Regions from separate parts of the Siminovitchia sediminis genome, predicted to be linked through region 2. Evidence: a T-box and tRNA genes for the amino acid it is inferred to sense, from the RefSeq annotation. Region 2 holds a T-box; the other holds one or more tRNA genes.
The links. The T-box of region 2 lies ahead of tyrS (tyrosine--tRNA ligase). A T-box ahead of a tRNA ligase gene usually reads a tRNA of that ligase, here a tRNA-Tyr.
Positions count from the first base shown of each region.

Region 1: it has a tRNA-Tyr gene. The T-box ahead of tyrS (tyrosine--tRNA ligase) is inferred to sense a tRNA for this amino acid. The anticodon was not compared.

Region 1 is NZ_JBHUEO010000121.1:57,308-65,683, forward strand. It holds gene ACFSCZ_RS19435 (N,N-dimethylformamidase alpha subunit family protein) at 1-14, shown strand, start outside; gene ACFSCZ_RS19440 (N,N-dimethylformamidase beta subunit family domain-containing protein) at 18-2,285, shown strand; partial or broken gene ACFSCZ_RS19445 (transposase) at 2,480-3,701, shown strand; gene ACFSCZ_RS19450 (hypothetical protein) at 3,886-4,053, opposite strand; gene ACFSCZ_RS19455 (YjcZ family sporulation protein) at 4,287-4,382, opposite strand; tRNA gene ACFSCZ_RS19460 (tRNA-Glu) at 4,610-4,684, shown strand; tRNA gene ACFSCZ_RS19465 (tRNA-Val) at 4,920-4,995, shown strand; tRNA gene ACFSCZ_RS19470 (tRNA-Thr) at 5,014-5,089, shown strand; tRNA gene ACFSCZ_RS19475 (tRNA-Tyr) at 5,112-5,196, shown strand; tRNA gene ACFSCZ_RS19480 (tRNA-Gln) at 5,264-5,338, shown strand; tRNA gene ACFSCZ_RS19485 (tRNA-Lys) at 5,340-5,412, shown strand; tRNA gene ACFSCZ_RS19490 (tRNA-Ala) at 5,435-5,507, shown strand; gene rocF (arginase) at 5,884-6,783, shown strand; gene ACFSCZ_RS19500 (Spo0E family sporulation regulatory protein-aspartic acid phosphatase) at 6,950-7,114, opposite strand; gene sigW (RNA polymerase sigma factor SigW) at 7,280-7,843, shown strand; gene ACFSCZ_RS19510 (anti-sigma factor family protein) at 7,861-8,376, shown strand, end outside.
Region 2 is NZ_JBHUEO010000019.1:94,340-102,715, forward strand. It holds gene ACFSCZ_RS08765 (transglycosylase domain-containing protein) at 1-1,950, opposite strand, end outside; T-box leader at 2,061-2,279, shown strand; gene tyrS (tyrosine--tRNA ligase) at 2,284-3,591, shown strand; gene ACFSCZ_RS08775 (DMT family transporter) at 3,985-4,902, opposite strand; partial or broken gene ACFSCZ_RS08780 (TetR/AcrR family transcriptional regulator) at 5,133-5,714, opposite strand; gene ACFSCZ_RS08785 (SDR family oxidoreductase) at 5,860-6,558, shown strand; gene ACFSCZ_RS08790 (LysR family transcriptional regulator) at 6,825-7,442, shown strand; gene ACFSCZ_RS08795 (DUF2268 domain-containing putative Zn-dependent protease) at 7,733-8,376, opposite strand, start outside.

The DNA of each region.
Region 1 (8,376 bases), on a different contig from region 2:
AAGTGGAGGTGTAAGATATGTCACGTATTTTTATAACTGGGTATTGTGACCGACCAAATGTCGCTCCCGGAGAGTCTTTAGATTTTTTTGTCAATACTGAAATCGAAGGAGAATATCGTGCAGAATTAGTACGTTTATTCCATGGTGATTTAAATCCTGATGGGCCTGGCTACCAGGAAGTTGTAATTGATTCTAATATAAATGGTACATACAGGGGTATTAAACAGGAAACCCAGATTGGTGGTTATATTGAATGCAGCGACAACAATGGTTTATTAAATGGTAAAGATGGTCTTACTTTACAATGTTTTATTTGGCCCACAACACCGGAAAAACGGCAAGGTATTATTAGTAGGTGGTCAGATAATAGTGGAAAGGGCTGGGCGCTCTTAATTGAGGACGGACATTTGGTCTTTGTAGTAGGAGATGGAAAAAATGAAAGTCGGGTGAAATGTCCTCAACCTTTATTTCCTGAAGTTTGGTATTCTGTAGTTGTTCGACTTGATGTGGCTAATCAGTTAGTGTCTATATCTCAAGTGGCGAAAGTTAATAGCGTAAATAGCCGTGTTGGTAGAGTGGCAGCAATTGAATCGGATGGTCAAGTAACAGAAAAGTTTACAACCATTCCCGCTGATGCAGGAGTACCAGTTATCATAGCAGGGTTATCTAGAGATTCTAATTCAAATAAAGTTGTAGCTAACTATAACGGAAAGATTGATGCACCAAAATTGTATAGTCGTCCTCTAAATGATAAAGAGGTGGAACAGCTACAGGACGGATCAACGGTTGGTGGGGCAGTAGCTGCTTGGGATTTTGCAGAGGGTATAACTGAAAATGGTATTCCAACAGATTTAGTATATGATGTAACAGGGTCAAATCTTCATGGACGTTGTATAAATCAACCTGACCGTGGAATGACAGGTTGGAACTGGAAAGGTCGTGAAGAGCATTTTATCCATGCACCTGAAGAGTACGGAGCCATTTGGTTTCATGAAGATTCACTGGATGATTGCAGGTGGCAAAAGTCATTCTCACTGCAAATACCTTTGGATATTAAAAGTGGAGCATACGCAGTGAAAGTTGAAAAAGATGGACATTTTGATCATATTCCTTTTTTTATAACTCCGCCGCAGGATACAGCAACGGCAAAGGTAGCAGTGCTGATACCGACTTTAAGTTATATGGCTTATGCTAACACACAGGTTATGCAAAATGCTGCTGTTGGGCAAGCCATAATGGGAATTATAACTACTCTTGATGACAGAGATTTAGAATTAAATGAACGAAACATGTATGGTCTTTCTACCTACGATTATCACGTGGATGGTAGAGGAGTACAATATAGTACATGGCGCAGACCAATATTAAACATGCGCCCAACATATAGACATGAATTTGGATCAGTCTGGCAATTTCCTGCAGATCTTCACCTTATAGATTGGTTCAAAGCTATAAATATTGATTGTGATGTTATTACTGATCATGATCTAATAAGAGACGGCGCAGAGTTGTTAAGCAAATATAAGGTAGTTGTAACGGGATCACATCCGGAGTATTATACCGGCGGAATGTTAGATGCTTGGGAAGAATATATCAATACTGGTGGGCGTGCATTATATCTAGCTGGTAATGGATTCTATTGGATAACGACCGTTCATCCTGAAAAACCATGGCTCATTGAGGTGCGTAAGGGAGAAAGTGGAGATCAGGCTTGGCGTGCTAGACCAGGTGAACTATATCATAGCACTACTGGTGAGCGTGGTGGGCTATGGAGACACCGTGCTAGAGCTCCACAAAAGATCTGGGGCACAGGGTATGGGTCACACGGTCTTGATGTCTCAGTAGGATATTATCCTATGCCGGATGCATCTGATCATCGATTAGAGTGGATATTTGATGGGGTCAATAAAGAAGAAATCATTGGAGATTTTGGTCTAGTGAACGGCGGGGCAAGTGGGTTAGAAATGGACAGGATTGATTATGCCCTTGGTACACCACCGAATACGATGCTATTAGCTTGTTCAAGCGGACACTCAGCAAATGCAATGCTTGTCCCAGAAGATCAGTATTTTGCCTATCCCGGGTTGAATGGTAAAGAGAATCCTCTGGTTAGGGCAGATATGACATATTTTACATCCTACAACGGTGGTGCAGTATTTAGCGCTTCTTCAATGGCATGGTGTGGTAGTCTTTCTCATAACAATTATAATAATAGCGTTTCTAAAATTACAGAAAATATTATACGAAGATTTTGCTCAGACCAAGTTCTTGAAGAAGTTCTTTAACTTAAAACGAGACTTATTAAGTATAAACACATTATGCAATTAGAGGCTGGGACAAAACCCAGTAAATAAAAAGAGTGGCATCCACCAACATAAGTTGCTGTAGATGCCACTCTTTATGTGTTTTAGCGAGTAAAAAAGGATACCTTCTGATAGAATTAAAGTCACCACAACCATAATTAATCGGAGGTATCCTTATGTTTAAAGATTATAACATGAATCAGGTTGTTTTGCCGCTGGATTTGGAAATAAAACTACAGGAAAATGATATTGCCTATGCCGTCAACGATGTGGTGGAAAGCATTCCAGATGAAGCATTCACTGTTTTTGTGCGGGAAACCGGCTGCCCTGCCTATCACCCGCGGATGATGATGAAGATTATCCTGTGCGCCTACACTCAGTCTGTTTTCTCGGGAAGAAAGATCGAAGGGCTGCTTGGGGACAGTGTGCGTATGATGTGGTTGGCCCAAGGGTATGAACCAAGCTACCGCACCATTAATCGTTTTCGCGTCCATCCCGAGGTCAAAGAGCTGCTGCGCCAGTGCTTTGTCCAATTCCGATGCCAGCTTGTACAGGAAAAGCTGATCGATGAAGAGGCGATTTTTATCGATGGCACCAAAATCGAAGCCAACGCCAATAAGTTTACGTTTGTCTGACGCAAGTCTGTTGAAAGATACAGTGCCAGCCTGGTGGAAAAATCCAATCAAATGTATGAGGAATTGCTGGAGCACGAGGATCATTCCGGAAATTGAACGGGAAAGATCGGAGGAACTGTCCATCAAGGAATTGGCCGAAGTAGTCGAAAAGCTCGATGAGACGGTGGAAGACTAAAAAAATAGAGGATATGAGCGAACGGAAGCGCTTGCGCTCCACACGCAAAACCCCCTAAACAATACCGCAAGCAATTTAAGGACTTTTTGGAGCGAAAGCAGAGATACAAACAATACATACCGAAAAGAGAAGAAAAAGAAATTTAAGGACAACCCCTTCCATTCCGCCAACTGGGAATACGAGAGGGGAAAGCGACTCTTTCACCTGTCCGAATGGCCAGAAGGTGACGTTCCGGTACCTATCCAATCGGACCGACCGGCGTGGTTTCACCCGGACGTTTAAAGTCTAGAGTGTGAGGACTGTTCAGATTGCCCGCTTCGTTCCCAGTGTACCAAAGCCAAAGAAGGACATAACCGGCAAATCAGGTACAATGTAAAATGGGAACAGCAAAAAGAATATATCAGACAGCAGCTTTCAGAAGGGAAAACTGGGGAGATCTACGGGAAACGCAAAATCGACGTGGAGCCAGTCTTCGGATTCCTGAAGGCTAATTTGCGTTTCACCCGTTTCTACGTAAGAGGGAAAAAGAAGGTGAACAATGAATTGGGATTTGCGCTTATGGCGGTAAACTTGAGAAAGTTCACCGCTATGAGCACCTAAGGCGATCTGAAAGAGCAAAAGCCAACAAAAAAAGTTCCGGCCATCAAAAACCGATGATCGGAACCTTTTTTCTTTATGTGTGGCTAGTTATGTCCCAGCCTCGCTCTGAGGCTGAAAGCCTCTGTTCACTGGCCAGATTTGAAAGGGCAGAAAAATTATTGGAATAATGTTGCTATCTTTCTAGATTGCGACAATGTTTATTGGATACTAAAAAGCTTTTTAATAATCGGATCATGCGGCTTTCGTTGTTGTCCCCATCTTTTAATGACATAAGCATCATGGTGAGTTCAAGTTTATCTTCAAGGAGGATTGCATTAAATTTTGCAACATCCATTTTCATAATTAGAACCTCCAAAACCATGTCCAAATTATGCCGGCCAATTTTTTGTTTTACATTAAGTTAAATTTGTGTATAATAACTTCAGGATATGATTAAATAAACCGTCCGACACTCATTTGATCTACGTTAACTCATACATTGAGCCCATCATGGGAAGGGTTCAAGCCCGGCTGGAAGCTTAGAGACAGGCAGAGGGCTCCCGTCGATGCGGGAGCCCTGATTAATATAAATTTTTACCAGCCATAACCAACATATGCAGATCCAACGATGATTAAGAGGATAAACAACACAACAATCAGCGCAAATCCTGCACCATAACCCGCACTCATATATAAGGCACCTCCCTGATTTGGTAGGATTGATTAACATTTTATGAAGGAGCCAGCCTTAAGTGCAGATCAGACAAAATTTGATAGGAAAATGTGCGAATACCCAGTTGGAAAGTGCTTGAAACTTAGGGAATTACCCGTCAATCTGAAAAACCTCGAAATTTATCAAAATATGTGTTGACAAGTTGGTTGGCATTCACTATACTCTTTATTGTGCTTAAAAAAATGGCCCCTTGGTCAAGCGGTTAAGACACCGCCCTTTCACGGCGGTAACACGGGTTCGAATCCCGTAGGGGTCACCATTCTTACTTTTTAATGATGAAGCATCACAAAGCTCCGCTCACCTTAAAATTGGGAGGAGCGAGCAGAACAAGGAAGCGATGGAGAGAGGGAAGGAGCGTACATTAGTACGTGACTGACCGAGCGAATGAAGCTGACGCAGTTATGCGAAGCTCATCACAATTTTATAAAGGATGGTATGCTAAGGGCGCCTTATTACGTCCTGCGCAACGCATGCACTGGTACATCCTGTATGTCGGAGGATTAGCTCAGCTGGGAGAGCACCTGCCTTACAAGCAGGGGGTCGGCGGTTCGAACCCGTCATCCTCCACCATTTATATAAATATGGTATGCCGGCCTAGCTCAATTGGTAGAGCAACTGACTTGTAATCAGTAGGTTGGGGGTTCAAGTCCTCTGGCCGGCACCATTTTTTATTTTGCCAATTTTGAGGTGGGGTAGCGAAGTGGCTAAACGCGGCGGACTGTAAATCCGCTCCCTCCGGGTTCGGCGGTTCGAATCCGTCCCCCACCACCATTTTTTTACATAAATAGGAATGTTCATGAGAATTACGGGTAATATACTTAATGTGTTTTTAGATTGATGGGCTATAGCCAAGCGGTAAGGCAACGGACTTTGACTCCGTGATTCGCTGGTTCGAATCCAGCTAGCCCAGCCAAGAGCCATTAGCTCAGTTGGTAGAGCATCTGACTTTTAATCAGAGGGTCGCAGGTTCGAATCCTGCATGGCTCATTTTTTTATTTTATATATTGACGGGGCCTTAGCTCAGCTGGGAGAGCGCCTGCTTTGCACGCAGGAGGTCAGCGGTTCGATCCCGCTAGGCTCCATTCATTGAAAACCTTGCTTTTTTGCAAGGTTTTTTTATTGGCGCGCGCCCGGCAAGCCGTTAATTGCTGGTTGGTGGAAGTCCAACCTGAGTAAGTGCCAAGACGCTCAGTAGCTGACAGGCAACTAGTGGAGAAATCCTAAGGTTCAAGCCCTGAGATAAAGTAACTCCCTCAAAAGAGAAGGAATGGCCGCAAGGCAGCATCAACGTGACCGAAGAACCAGCATTAAAAGAGAAAGAATGGTCGCCAAGGGAAGTTCAACGAGCACGAACAAGCTGCGCCTTCTGCATATATATTCACTTTTATGTCCAGTTGAGTCATAGGCCGCTCTAAAGATAGAATAAATGCAGAGAAGAGAGAAAGAAGGAGCGAGCTTATGAGGAAGAAACTGTCGATTGTTGGCGTCCCCATGGATCTGGGGCAGTTACGAAGAGGCGTGGATATGGGACCGAGTGCCATGAGGTACGCAGATGCCGTCAAACGGTTGGAGCGCCTTGGTTATGAGGTAGAAGATTTGGGTGATATTACAATTCAAATTATAAAAGATGATAAAAATATGCAGCCCTCCCTAAGAAACTTTAAATCTATTATAAAAGCTGCTTCCCGCTTGGCAGATTGTGTGGATTCCATTATACAAAAAGACAGATTTCCCCTGGTACTTGGGGGTGACCACAGCATTGCCATTGGAACACTGGCCGGTACAGCCAAGCATTATAAGAAACTCGGTGTCATTTGGTTTGATGCCCATGGTGATTTAAACACTGATGAGACTTCTCCATCAGGAAATATTCACGGGATGCCGCTTGCGGCCAGTCTCGGTTTTGGACATCCTGACCTGACTGGGATTGGGGGATTCCAACCGAAGGTAAAGCCTGAACATGTGGTTATTATTGGGGCCCGCGACTTGGATCGCGGCGAAAAAGATTTAATTAAGGAGCATTCCATTAAAGTGTATACAATGCATGAGATTGACCGCCTGGGAATGACAAAAGTCATGGAGGAAACCATTGCTTACCTGAAAGAGAAGACCGATGGAGTTCACTTATCCCTTGATCTCGACGGCCTGGATCCGGATGATGCACCGGGAGTCGGGACGCCGGTGATAGGAGGCATCAGTTACCGTGAAAGCCACTTGGCGATGGAAATGCTGGCGGAATCTGAAATTGTCACATCTGCAGAGTTTGTGGAAGTGAATCCCATTCTTGATGAGAAAAATAAAACAGCAGAAATCGCTGTTGCTTTAATGGGATCTTTGCTTGGTGAGAAATTGCTTTAAATAAGGATTTAAATAGTTGAATTAACACTAAAAGCAGCGGTTTGCCTATGAACCGCTGCTTTTGTGGTTTAGGAGCCGTGCAGCTGACTCCTCGAATTGGGGCGGGCTTCATGATTTTCTATTATCCAACACAGTCAGTATATTAAAGGAACCAAACCTATTTTGCTTAGTTTTTATTGTCAATAAATTGATATTGATTGAGTAATTGATCCAGTTGATCGCTGAGTTTGACAACTCTTTCATCCGCAAAAGATCTTGCAAGCCCCAGTTCAACCATTTCTTTTCTTTGCTTTTCTATTTGTGCCAAAAGCTTTTCTTGTTCGCTAGTCATGATTAATCCCTCGCAAATACTGTTAATTGTTATTTGTTTATCCATTTTTTGAAAAATTAAACCACTTCGATTTTCATCAATTTCTTTGATATGATAAAAACGTGAAACCTTTTAGATAAATGTACGTATATAAGAGAACCGCGCTGGCGGGAGGGTTAAATGAGAATGGATGAGCTGGTGAAACAAAGAATTAGGCAAGTGTTAAAAGGGGATCAAGAGGCATTTGGGGAAATTGTAGAATTGTATAAAGATAAAATTTTTTCCCTGTGCTACAGAATGCTCGGCAACCGCCATGAAGCGGAGGATATTGCACAGGAAGCATTTGTCCGAGCTTACGTCAATATTGAAAGCTTCCATCTGAACCGTAAATTTTCCACTTGGCTGTATAGAATTGCCACCAATCTTTGCATCGACCGGATCAGAAAGAAGAAACCGGATTATTTTCTTGATGCGGAAATTGCAGGGACTGAAGGGTTAACCTTGTATTCACAGCTGGCAGCGTCGGAAAAAACTCCTGATGCCGAGGTGGAAACGCTGGAACTTCAGGAAACGGTACAAAAAGAAATATTGGGATTGCCTGATAAATACAGGTCAGTCATTATTCTTAGATATATGGATGACCTCTCTCTCAATGAGATCGCGGAAGTGCTTGAAATGCCTTTGGGAACGGTAAAAACCAGAATTCACCGCGGGAGGGAGGCGCTTCGTAAAAGATTGCACAAGTTGTAAGAAAGGTGAGAAGGAAATTGAAGACTTGTTCTGAAGAGATCGTTCTTTATATGCATGATTATTTGGACGGGGATCTGGCGCAAGAGCAAGAAAAGGAATTAAAGGGACACTTGCAAAAGTGCGAGGCTTGTCAGGCTTATTTTCAAGAGCTGAAAAGAACAGAAGTCTTAGTGAAAAGTGTCTCAAGATTAGAAGCTCCTGCTCACTTTACGAACCAGGTGATGGCGCGTCTTCCAAAAGAAAAGAAAACGGTTGGTTTTAAGCGCTGGTTCAGACATCATCCTATGCTTGTAGCTGTATCACTATTTTTGCTGTTGATGTCGGGTGCCTTGGTCAGCGGCTGGAAGAGTGACCAGCAATTTGCTTTTACGAAAAAACCTAACCTTGTTGTCGAAGAGAACACCGTCATTGTCCCGAAAGATGAAGTTGTCGAAGGTGACCTTATGGTTAAAAACGGGAACTTGAGAATTGAAGGGGAAGTGCACGGAGATGTTACGATCATCAATGGTGAACAATTCATGGCATCTGCAGGG
Region 2 (8,376 bases):
TGTCGTCGTCCCCGTTTTTCCGGCCCAATCAGCAGAAAACTTTAACATTCCGGGTACCGCAGCTGCAGTCCCATATTTGAAGACATCCCTCATCATGTCAGTCATGAGATAAGCCGTTTGCGGACTGAAAACATCTACGGGTTTGGACTTACGTTCATAAACAACATTTCCATCGGCATCTGTAATTTTTTCGATCATATACGCATCGATAAATTTGCCGCCATTTGCAAAAGTGGTAAATGCATTTGTATTCTCCTCGACAGTGACCCCTTGTTCAATACCTCCGAGCGCAGCGGCATAGGTAGTGCGATCAGTGTCTGTTAAAGTGGTGATACCCATTTTTTCCACATATTTATATGGTTCTTTATCAATTGTTTTTAAATACGTATAAATCGTTGACGCATTATACGAATAGGCCAATGCTTTTCGGGAGGATACAAGGCCATAATACCGTCCGGTAGAATAGTTTTTAAATACCTTCCCTCCAACAGAGATCGGGATGTCTGCCACTACCGCTCCCGGTGCACTCAATCCCATTTCTATCGCAGGAGCATACACGAGCAATGGTTTCATGGTTGATCCATTTTGCCGCTTTGCATTGGTTGCGTGATTTGTCGCTTCTACACTATGATCACGTCCGCCGACAAAACTTAAAATCTTACCGGTTTTATTCTCGATCAGGATAGCACCTATTTGAACCGGCTCAATAACCTCTTCCATTTTGCCTGTTTCTTCATTTTTTACTTTGCTTACTTTTGTATAACCGTAATTGTTGTACTCATCTTTAATTTTTTGGAATTTGTCGTATATCTCCTTATTAATAGTTGTGTGAATGTGATAGCCATTTTGGCGAATATCCCTTTCCGCAAGTGTTTGATATTTACCTTTCAGCTTGCCGTTATCCTTTTCAAGGTCTTCTTTATTGTAACCATCCTTTTCTGCAAGAATTTCAGTCAAGATTTTAATTCCGCGTTCTTCAATCTCTGTCATAAGCCAAGGGTATTTTTCAAACGGTCTTGGCTGCGGCTCAATGAAATCGCCGACGATGTCATATGCCAGGGCCTTATCATATTCTTCTTTTGTAATATAATTTTCCCGATACATACGATAGAGGACTGTCTTCATCCGGTTCAGACCGGGTTCCAGCTGTTTTTCCTCTTTCAATCCGCCTCCCTGGGCGAATGGTGTATACATAAATGGGCTTTGAGGCAATCCTGCAATAAAAGCAGCTTGAGGCAAGTTTAAATCATTGGCATCTACACCAAATATTCCTCTTGCAGCAGCCTGAACCCCACCAATATTTTGACCGGATGAGTTGCGGCCAAATGTCGTGACATTTAAATAGGCCTCCAGTATCTCATCTTTATCCAGAAACTTTTCCAAACGAAGTGCCAGTAAAATTTCTTTTGCTTTTCGGTCAAATGATACTTCATTTGTTAAGATCTGGTTCTTAATGAGCTGCTGTGTCAATGTACTTCCGCCTGTCTGGACAGCAGAATTGCTTAATTCCTGATACACAGCTCTCATCAAAGCTTTTGGAACCACACCATCATGTTCATAAAAATACTCATCTTCTGTGGCGATGACGGCTTTTTTCAAATAGTCGGAAACCTGATGAATGTCCACTTCTTCCCTGTCAATATCGGATTGCAGTTTGCCAAGATAAATATTGTCCGCGAAATACAATTTAGAGGACTCTTCATATTGGTAAATGTCTTTCTTCATGCTGTCGGCAGGGCGAACTTTTTCATCTTTAACCAGGGAAGCAAAGTAACCCGCTCCAACGCCTCCGGCAAAAACTCCTCCCAAAAACAGCAATATGGTTGTGATAAGAATAATATTCCAAAAGACTCCATAGGTGATCCTTGCCTTTTTCCTGATATCTCCAGCCTCCAGTTTATCAGCAAGGGCTTTGGTCCGTTTTCGCAATGTATGAAAAAACTGATGCATGATCCAATACCTCCCAAAATCATTCCTATTATAGCACAAGGGTGTTGGTTTTTTCGGAGGAATTTGACAATATTGGTGAAAATGGCTACAATATTTTTCATACAATAGGATATAAAGCAATGAACGGATAAAGTAGTCAGGCTGTCCCTGTTTAGAAGAGAGCCGGTGGTTAGTGCAAACCGGTACAAACAGCATGCGGCGAATTACATTCGGGAGCTTTTGCCGTGAAATTAAAAGGGTAGCGGCAAACGGTACTGAACCGTTATTTTCTTAGAGTGGGGAATTTTTTTCCCAAGTTGGGTGGTAACGCGATATTCATCGTCCCTTCGTTTGATGCGAAGGGGCGTTTTTATTTTAAAAAGAAAGCAGGGAAATCATTTGGAATCATTACTGGAAGAGCTGAAATGGCGGGGAGTCATTTACCAGCAAACAGATGAAGAGGGTATTAAAGAATTGCTTGATCAAGAGAAAATATCATTATACTGCGGTGTCGATCCGACTGCTGACAGCATGCATATCGGTCATTTGCTGCCATTTCTAACGTTGCGGCGTTTTCAGCAATATGGCCATCGTCCCATCGTCCTTGTTGGAGGCGCAACCGGATTGATAGGGGATCCAAGCGGAAAAAAAGAGGAAAGAAAACTTCTGACACTTGAACAGGTAGACCAGAACGTGCAAGGGATTAGAGCACAGCTTCAAAGAATATTTGACTTTGAAGGTGACAATGCAGCTATCATGACTAACAACTTTGACTGGCAGGGGAAAATGGATCTCATCACCTTCTTGCGTGATTATGGTAAGAACATCGGGGTCAATTATATGCTGGCAAAGGAAACTGTCGCCACTCGTTTGGAAACCGGAATTTCTTTTACTGAATTTACGTATACTCTTTTGCAGGCAATTGATTTCCTTCATTTGTATAAAAATTTCGGGTGTAAAATGCAAATCGGAGGAAGTGACCAGTGGGGGAACATTACAACCGGCCTGGAATTCATCCGTAAGATGGCTGGTGAAGATGCGAAAGCATACGGCCTGACTATACCGCTTGTTACAAAAGCAGATGGAACTAAATTTGGTAAAACAGAAGGCGGAGCCGTTTGGCTGGATCCGGAAAAGACAACACCGTATGAATTTTACCAGTTCTGGATTAATACAGCAGATGCAGATACCGTCAAATATCTAAAATATTTCACCTTCCTTTCTAGAGAGGAAATTGAAGAACTTGAAAAATCATTGCAGGAAGAACCTCACTTGAGAAAAGCTCAAAAAGCACTGGCTGAAGAAATGACCCGCTTAATTCACGGGGAAGAAGCTCTCGAGCAGGCGATTCGCATAACTGAAGCTCTTTTCAGCGGCAATATAAAAGAACTCTCAGTTGAAGAAGTTGAGCAGGGCTTTAAAGACGTTCCTTCATATATACACAAAGGTGGGGACACAGGACTTGTCAATATCCTCGTCGAAGCCAAAATCTCACCGTCCCGCCGCCAGGCAAGGGAGGACATTCAAAATGGAGCTGTTTTGATCAATGGAGAGCGGGTCAGAGATATTCAATATGAATTGAGTGATACTGATAAATTAGGCGGGTTATTCACAATCATCCGCCGCGGGAAGAAGAAGTATTTTATGATACGGTATGAATAGAAAAAAAGCCGGTTTCGTTCATTCGAAGCCGGCTTTGCTATGGTCTGTAATGTGGGCATAATGCCGATGTTTTGATCTTCATGAACATATACATGAGGATTGCGATACGCCCTTTTTGAGTGTTTGGATTGCGTTTGCGCATCAGGCATCGCAGGAATCGTTCGTCACAAATGCAAGGATGCACCCCTCTTCGAAGGCATAAATCGTGTCTCATGCAGCAGGCATCTACATCATTTAAAGGAGCCCCAGGCCCGCTGCATCCCGGTCCGCACCACCGGTAGCCCGGGAACAGACATCCGGCTCGCTGTATCTTCATCCACCCAACTCCCCCCTTAAGACATCATATGTGAAAGCAGTCTGTTATGAAAAGGCGAGTGGCTCTGAAAACAACATTTACTTCCTCGATTTGCCGCGGGATAAAAGAACGATGGTGGCTATGATACAAAATGTGCCTCCCCATGCTGCAAAGCTGAATGGGACCTTGAGCCAGAGGACGGATGTAAAAGCAGCCGATAATGGTTCGACGGAAGCAAACAGGCTGGTTTCCGCGGGGCTTAAATATTTCAGGCTCTCCAAATAACAGTAAAAGGCAACGAGTGTTCCTAAAATAATAATAAAGAAAACAGCGAGACCTGAAGCTGGAGACCAATTGCCGGCCAGACGCCAAGGGGGATGGATAAAGCTGAAACCGATTCCTCCTGCAACCATACTCCATCCGACAATCATTAAAGATCCCCACTTTTTTAATAGATTGTACGGCTGGATAGTATAAAAGGCCATAGCGGCTGCTGAGCCCAGTCCCCAAAACAAGGCCCAGCCCGATATACTAAGCTGGCTAAAATTACCTTGCGTAACAAGCAGAAAAGTGCCGATGACCGCCAGTAAAACGGCTATGGCTTCTCTCGAAGTAGGCAGCCGTTTTCCGCGTGCAGCCACATAGAGGGTAATAATAACCGGTCCCAAATACTGGAGAACAGTAGCGGTAGCCGCATTGCTGTGAACAATCGCTGCAAAATAGGTATATTGGACTGCCAACATCCCAAAGATACTGAACCCTATCAGGCTGAGAGCGTCTTTTTTCTCTTTCCATACAGTCCAAATGCGGGTACCTTCTTTTTTGTAGGCAATGAATAATAATAAAATACCGGATAACAGCAGACGGGCGACAACAAGCCATTCCGCAGTAAAATGATAATATTGAAATAGAAACTGGCCAACCGTTCCGGATATCCCCCATAATGAGGCTCCTGTCAGCACTAGGGCTATGCCGGTGGCAAATGAACGGTCTCCTGCAGTATGAAGCCTTGTCATGTGTTCCCCGCCTTTGCAAGAATAATAGTTGTTCATGGAAAGCCTGTTGTCAGGGGTTCTATGAACATAGCATCATCATCCATTAAAAAACTTGGTAAGTCAATCACCCCTTTATGAGGAGTAATCAAGCCTTTGAAAAGATGAAAATAGCATGAATTTCATAATCGGTTATGCTGAAATAGGGCATTCCCCCAATGAGATGCCAAAGCAGCAAGGAATACGTTCACTTGTTAAAGCTCACGACAAAACTCTTTTATGATTTGCTTCTTTATTCTTCCCCCGGAAATTTCTGTGGGTAAGTGGATATCATTAACATCGTACCTTGCAGTACAGATAATAATATAACGATCGCTTCCTTGGAGATTTCCCCCCCATACTTTCAAATATTTTACATTGCAGCTCGAACTGTCGTTTGTTTTCTTCTATAATAAGTTGATTGTATTTAATCAACTCTAGATCTGCTTCAGGCTGAGTTTGCAAGTGAAGATAAAACCGGTGGGTTTCAGGATTTTTGCAAATATGATCAATCGCATGATGGATAATATATTTAAGCTGCTCTCTTGGAGTTTCCTGGGAGACTGCCTTTTGTCATCACTTCAGCCACTTCACCGATTCCGGCTTCAACCAATGCGGACAGCAGTTCTTCTTTGCCTTTAATAGAGCAGCCCTTTGGAAATGCTCGCTCATTTCGCTATATGGCTGATCGAAGTAGCGTAATACCCCTGTTTTGTAAATAACTCCATGGCAGCAGTACGGATTTTAACTTTGGCTGCTTGGCGAATACGATTATTTTCTTCAGTTGTACAAGGTATTTTTAAATTCCCTATATTACTTTATTATTCAATGAACGTTTACTTAATAGAAAATTGCTTGACCCTTCTCAATTAGGATAAAATGTTTATTTTGTTGAACCCGAGTGGTACACTGTCAATAATTGATGGAAGAGGAGGAGTCGTCATGGGAAAATTAGCAAATAAAACAGCGGTGGTTACAGGTGCAAGCAGTGGAATCGGAGCTGCGATTTCCAAAGTATTGGCCTCTGAAGGAGCCAATGTTGTTCTGGCTGCACGCAGGGTGGATAAGCTGAGAGAAGCGGAGCAGGAAATCAACCGGAACGGAAGCGGAAAGGCACTGGCCGTTCAAGCAGACATATCCAAAAGGGCAGATGCAGAAAACGTTATAAAGCAAGCGGATGAGGCATTCGGGTCCGTTGACATTCTTGTGAATAACGCCGGCCAAATGTTGACGGGGACGGTTCAGTCAGGAAAAGTTGATGAGTGGGAGCAAATGATTGATGTAAATATCAAAGGTGTTTTATACGGCATAAATGCTGTACTGCCCTCGATGATAGAACGTTCAAGCGGCCATATCATTAACATCGCTTCAGTTTCCGGGTTAGAAGTTACAAAAATGAGTACGGTTTACAGCGCAACCAAGTTTGCCGTCCGTGCGATCTCAACAGGTTTGGAAAAAGAGCTTGCCAGAACTGGAGTCCGCGTAACCAATATTTCTCCCGGTATGGTAGACACTCGCCTGAGCGGCGGTTTTGGCGATCGGAAAAAGCTTGAGGCAGACGACATTGCCAACGCTGTGGTCTATGCCCTCACGCAGCCCGGTTATGTAAATGTCAATGAAATTACAGTCAGACCGGTGTAAAATAAAGGATCCATTTTTATAAGGAGCTGCCTCCATTTTTGGGCAGCTCTTTTTTGATGCCGTACACTTAAAAGGATGCCCTTTTTTGTTGGTGCCTGCCGATCGTTAAAACGCAACCAATTCTCTTTAAAGGAAATTTGGAAAATACCCCCAATATCTTTATTGACAACCGGTTAATCATCGTATGATAATACGAATATAACCAAGTAAACAAATCGGAATAGATTAAAATAATAAGGTTACAAGCGGTATGGGAGGAGACATCGTTGGATTTACGGACAATTAAATCATTTAAAGCAATTGTTGAGTACGGAAGTTTTCAGCGAGCGGCAGAAAAATTAAATTATGCCCAATCAACGATTACTTCTCACATTAAGAAGCTGGAAAGCGGATTGGGCGTCGTCTTATTTGAACGGGGAAATCATTTGCGTTTAACCGAAGCGGGGCAAATGTTGAATGAGAAGAGCGAACTCCTATTACAATCGTTTGACAATCTTAAAAGTTCAATGGATGAACTGATTGATGGTGAATCAGAAAACATAAGAATCGGTGTAATGGAACCGATGGCCAGCTACAGGCTTCCGCCCTTACTGAAGATATTCAATAAGCAATATCCAAAAGTCCAATTGAGCTTGCAAATTCATGGCAGTAAAGTACTGACGGATATGGTTATAAAGGATGAAATTGATGCAGCTATCTGTGCAGCACCAACAAATAGGACAGGTTTTCAATTTGAAGCGGTCTTTTCGGAAAAATTTGTACTGCTCGCTCCTGAAGAACATCCTTTGGCCAATAAAGAAAAGGTCTATTTAGCAGACCTCCATGATGAAAAATTAGTTATGACCAATCCATCTTGTCCATTTCGAAGCAGTTTATCTATTTGATTCTTCGACTGAGGTTATTAATAGATCAGAAGATGTGGATCGGTCGGAGATGACGAGTGATATTCACCGCGCAGCAGACTCTGGTGTATATTATATTGGTCATCATGACATAACACGTTATCACCGACACCTTTAGCACGTGCTGCGTATTGCGAAAATGTATTACAAAATGAAATTAAATTTGGGGTAAAGCAATATTGTTCTAACGCTTCAATACAAAAAACGTCCAGAAAGTTGGTTGGTTCATCCAAAACTAGGATCGCAGTAATGCCTTCATTAGTACAAACAGGTTATTTAGAAAACAGTCCACAATTGCTTAGTATTTCATCTGTGCCAAGTAAGGTAGCTTCTACTATCCCCACATTATTGGTTTCCATGAAAGATTGTACTGCTTGGTAGCCTACTGCATAACCAGCAAATGGTGATAAGCCAACAGGTTGATAGCCTTGTTCTTTTGCAATGGTATCACCAAACATATAACTGCTGACCTCAGCAAACCCTTTAATATCTAAAGCATCCTTTATAACTTCTTTTGAATATTCCAAGTCCTCTTTATCAAAAGATGTAACCCAAGGTCCTAAAAGATCTTCTCCATAAAGTTCTTTTGCAAATGACTCAGCTAAACCCTCTATAATTAAGTAATCACCAACGGTAACGTCTCCATGATCCCAATCAAAATATGAAAAACGGATATTATGATGGAATTCATGTGCAATTACAGCAGGAATCCTTGGAATATTATAGGAGTTTGGGTAAATAGATACTTGAATAAACCCTGGAATTCCTCCAAAACCACAATAACCTTTTTGTAATTCGAGCTTCTTCGGGTCAGCTATATACATACCAAATCTCAATTCATCAGCATTAATATTTATATTATTTTTTTCAATAAAATTAATACAATGATTTAAAGTGCTATGTGCTGTTTGAAGAG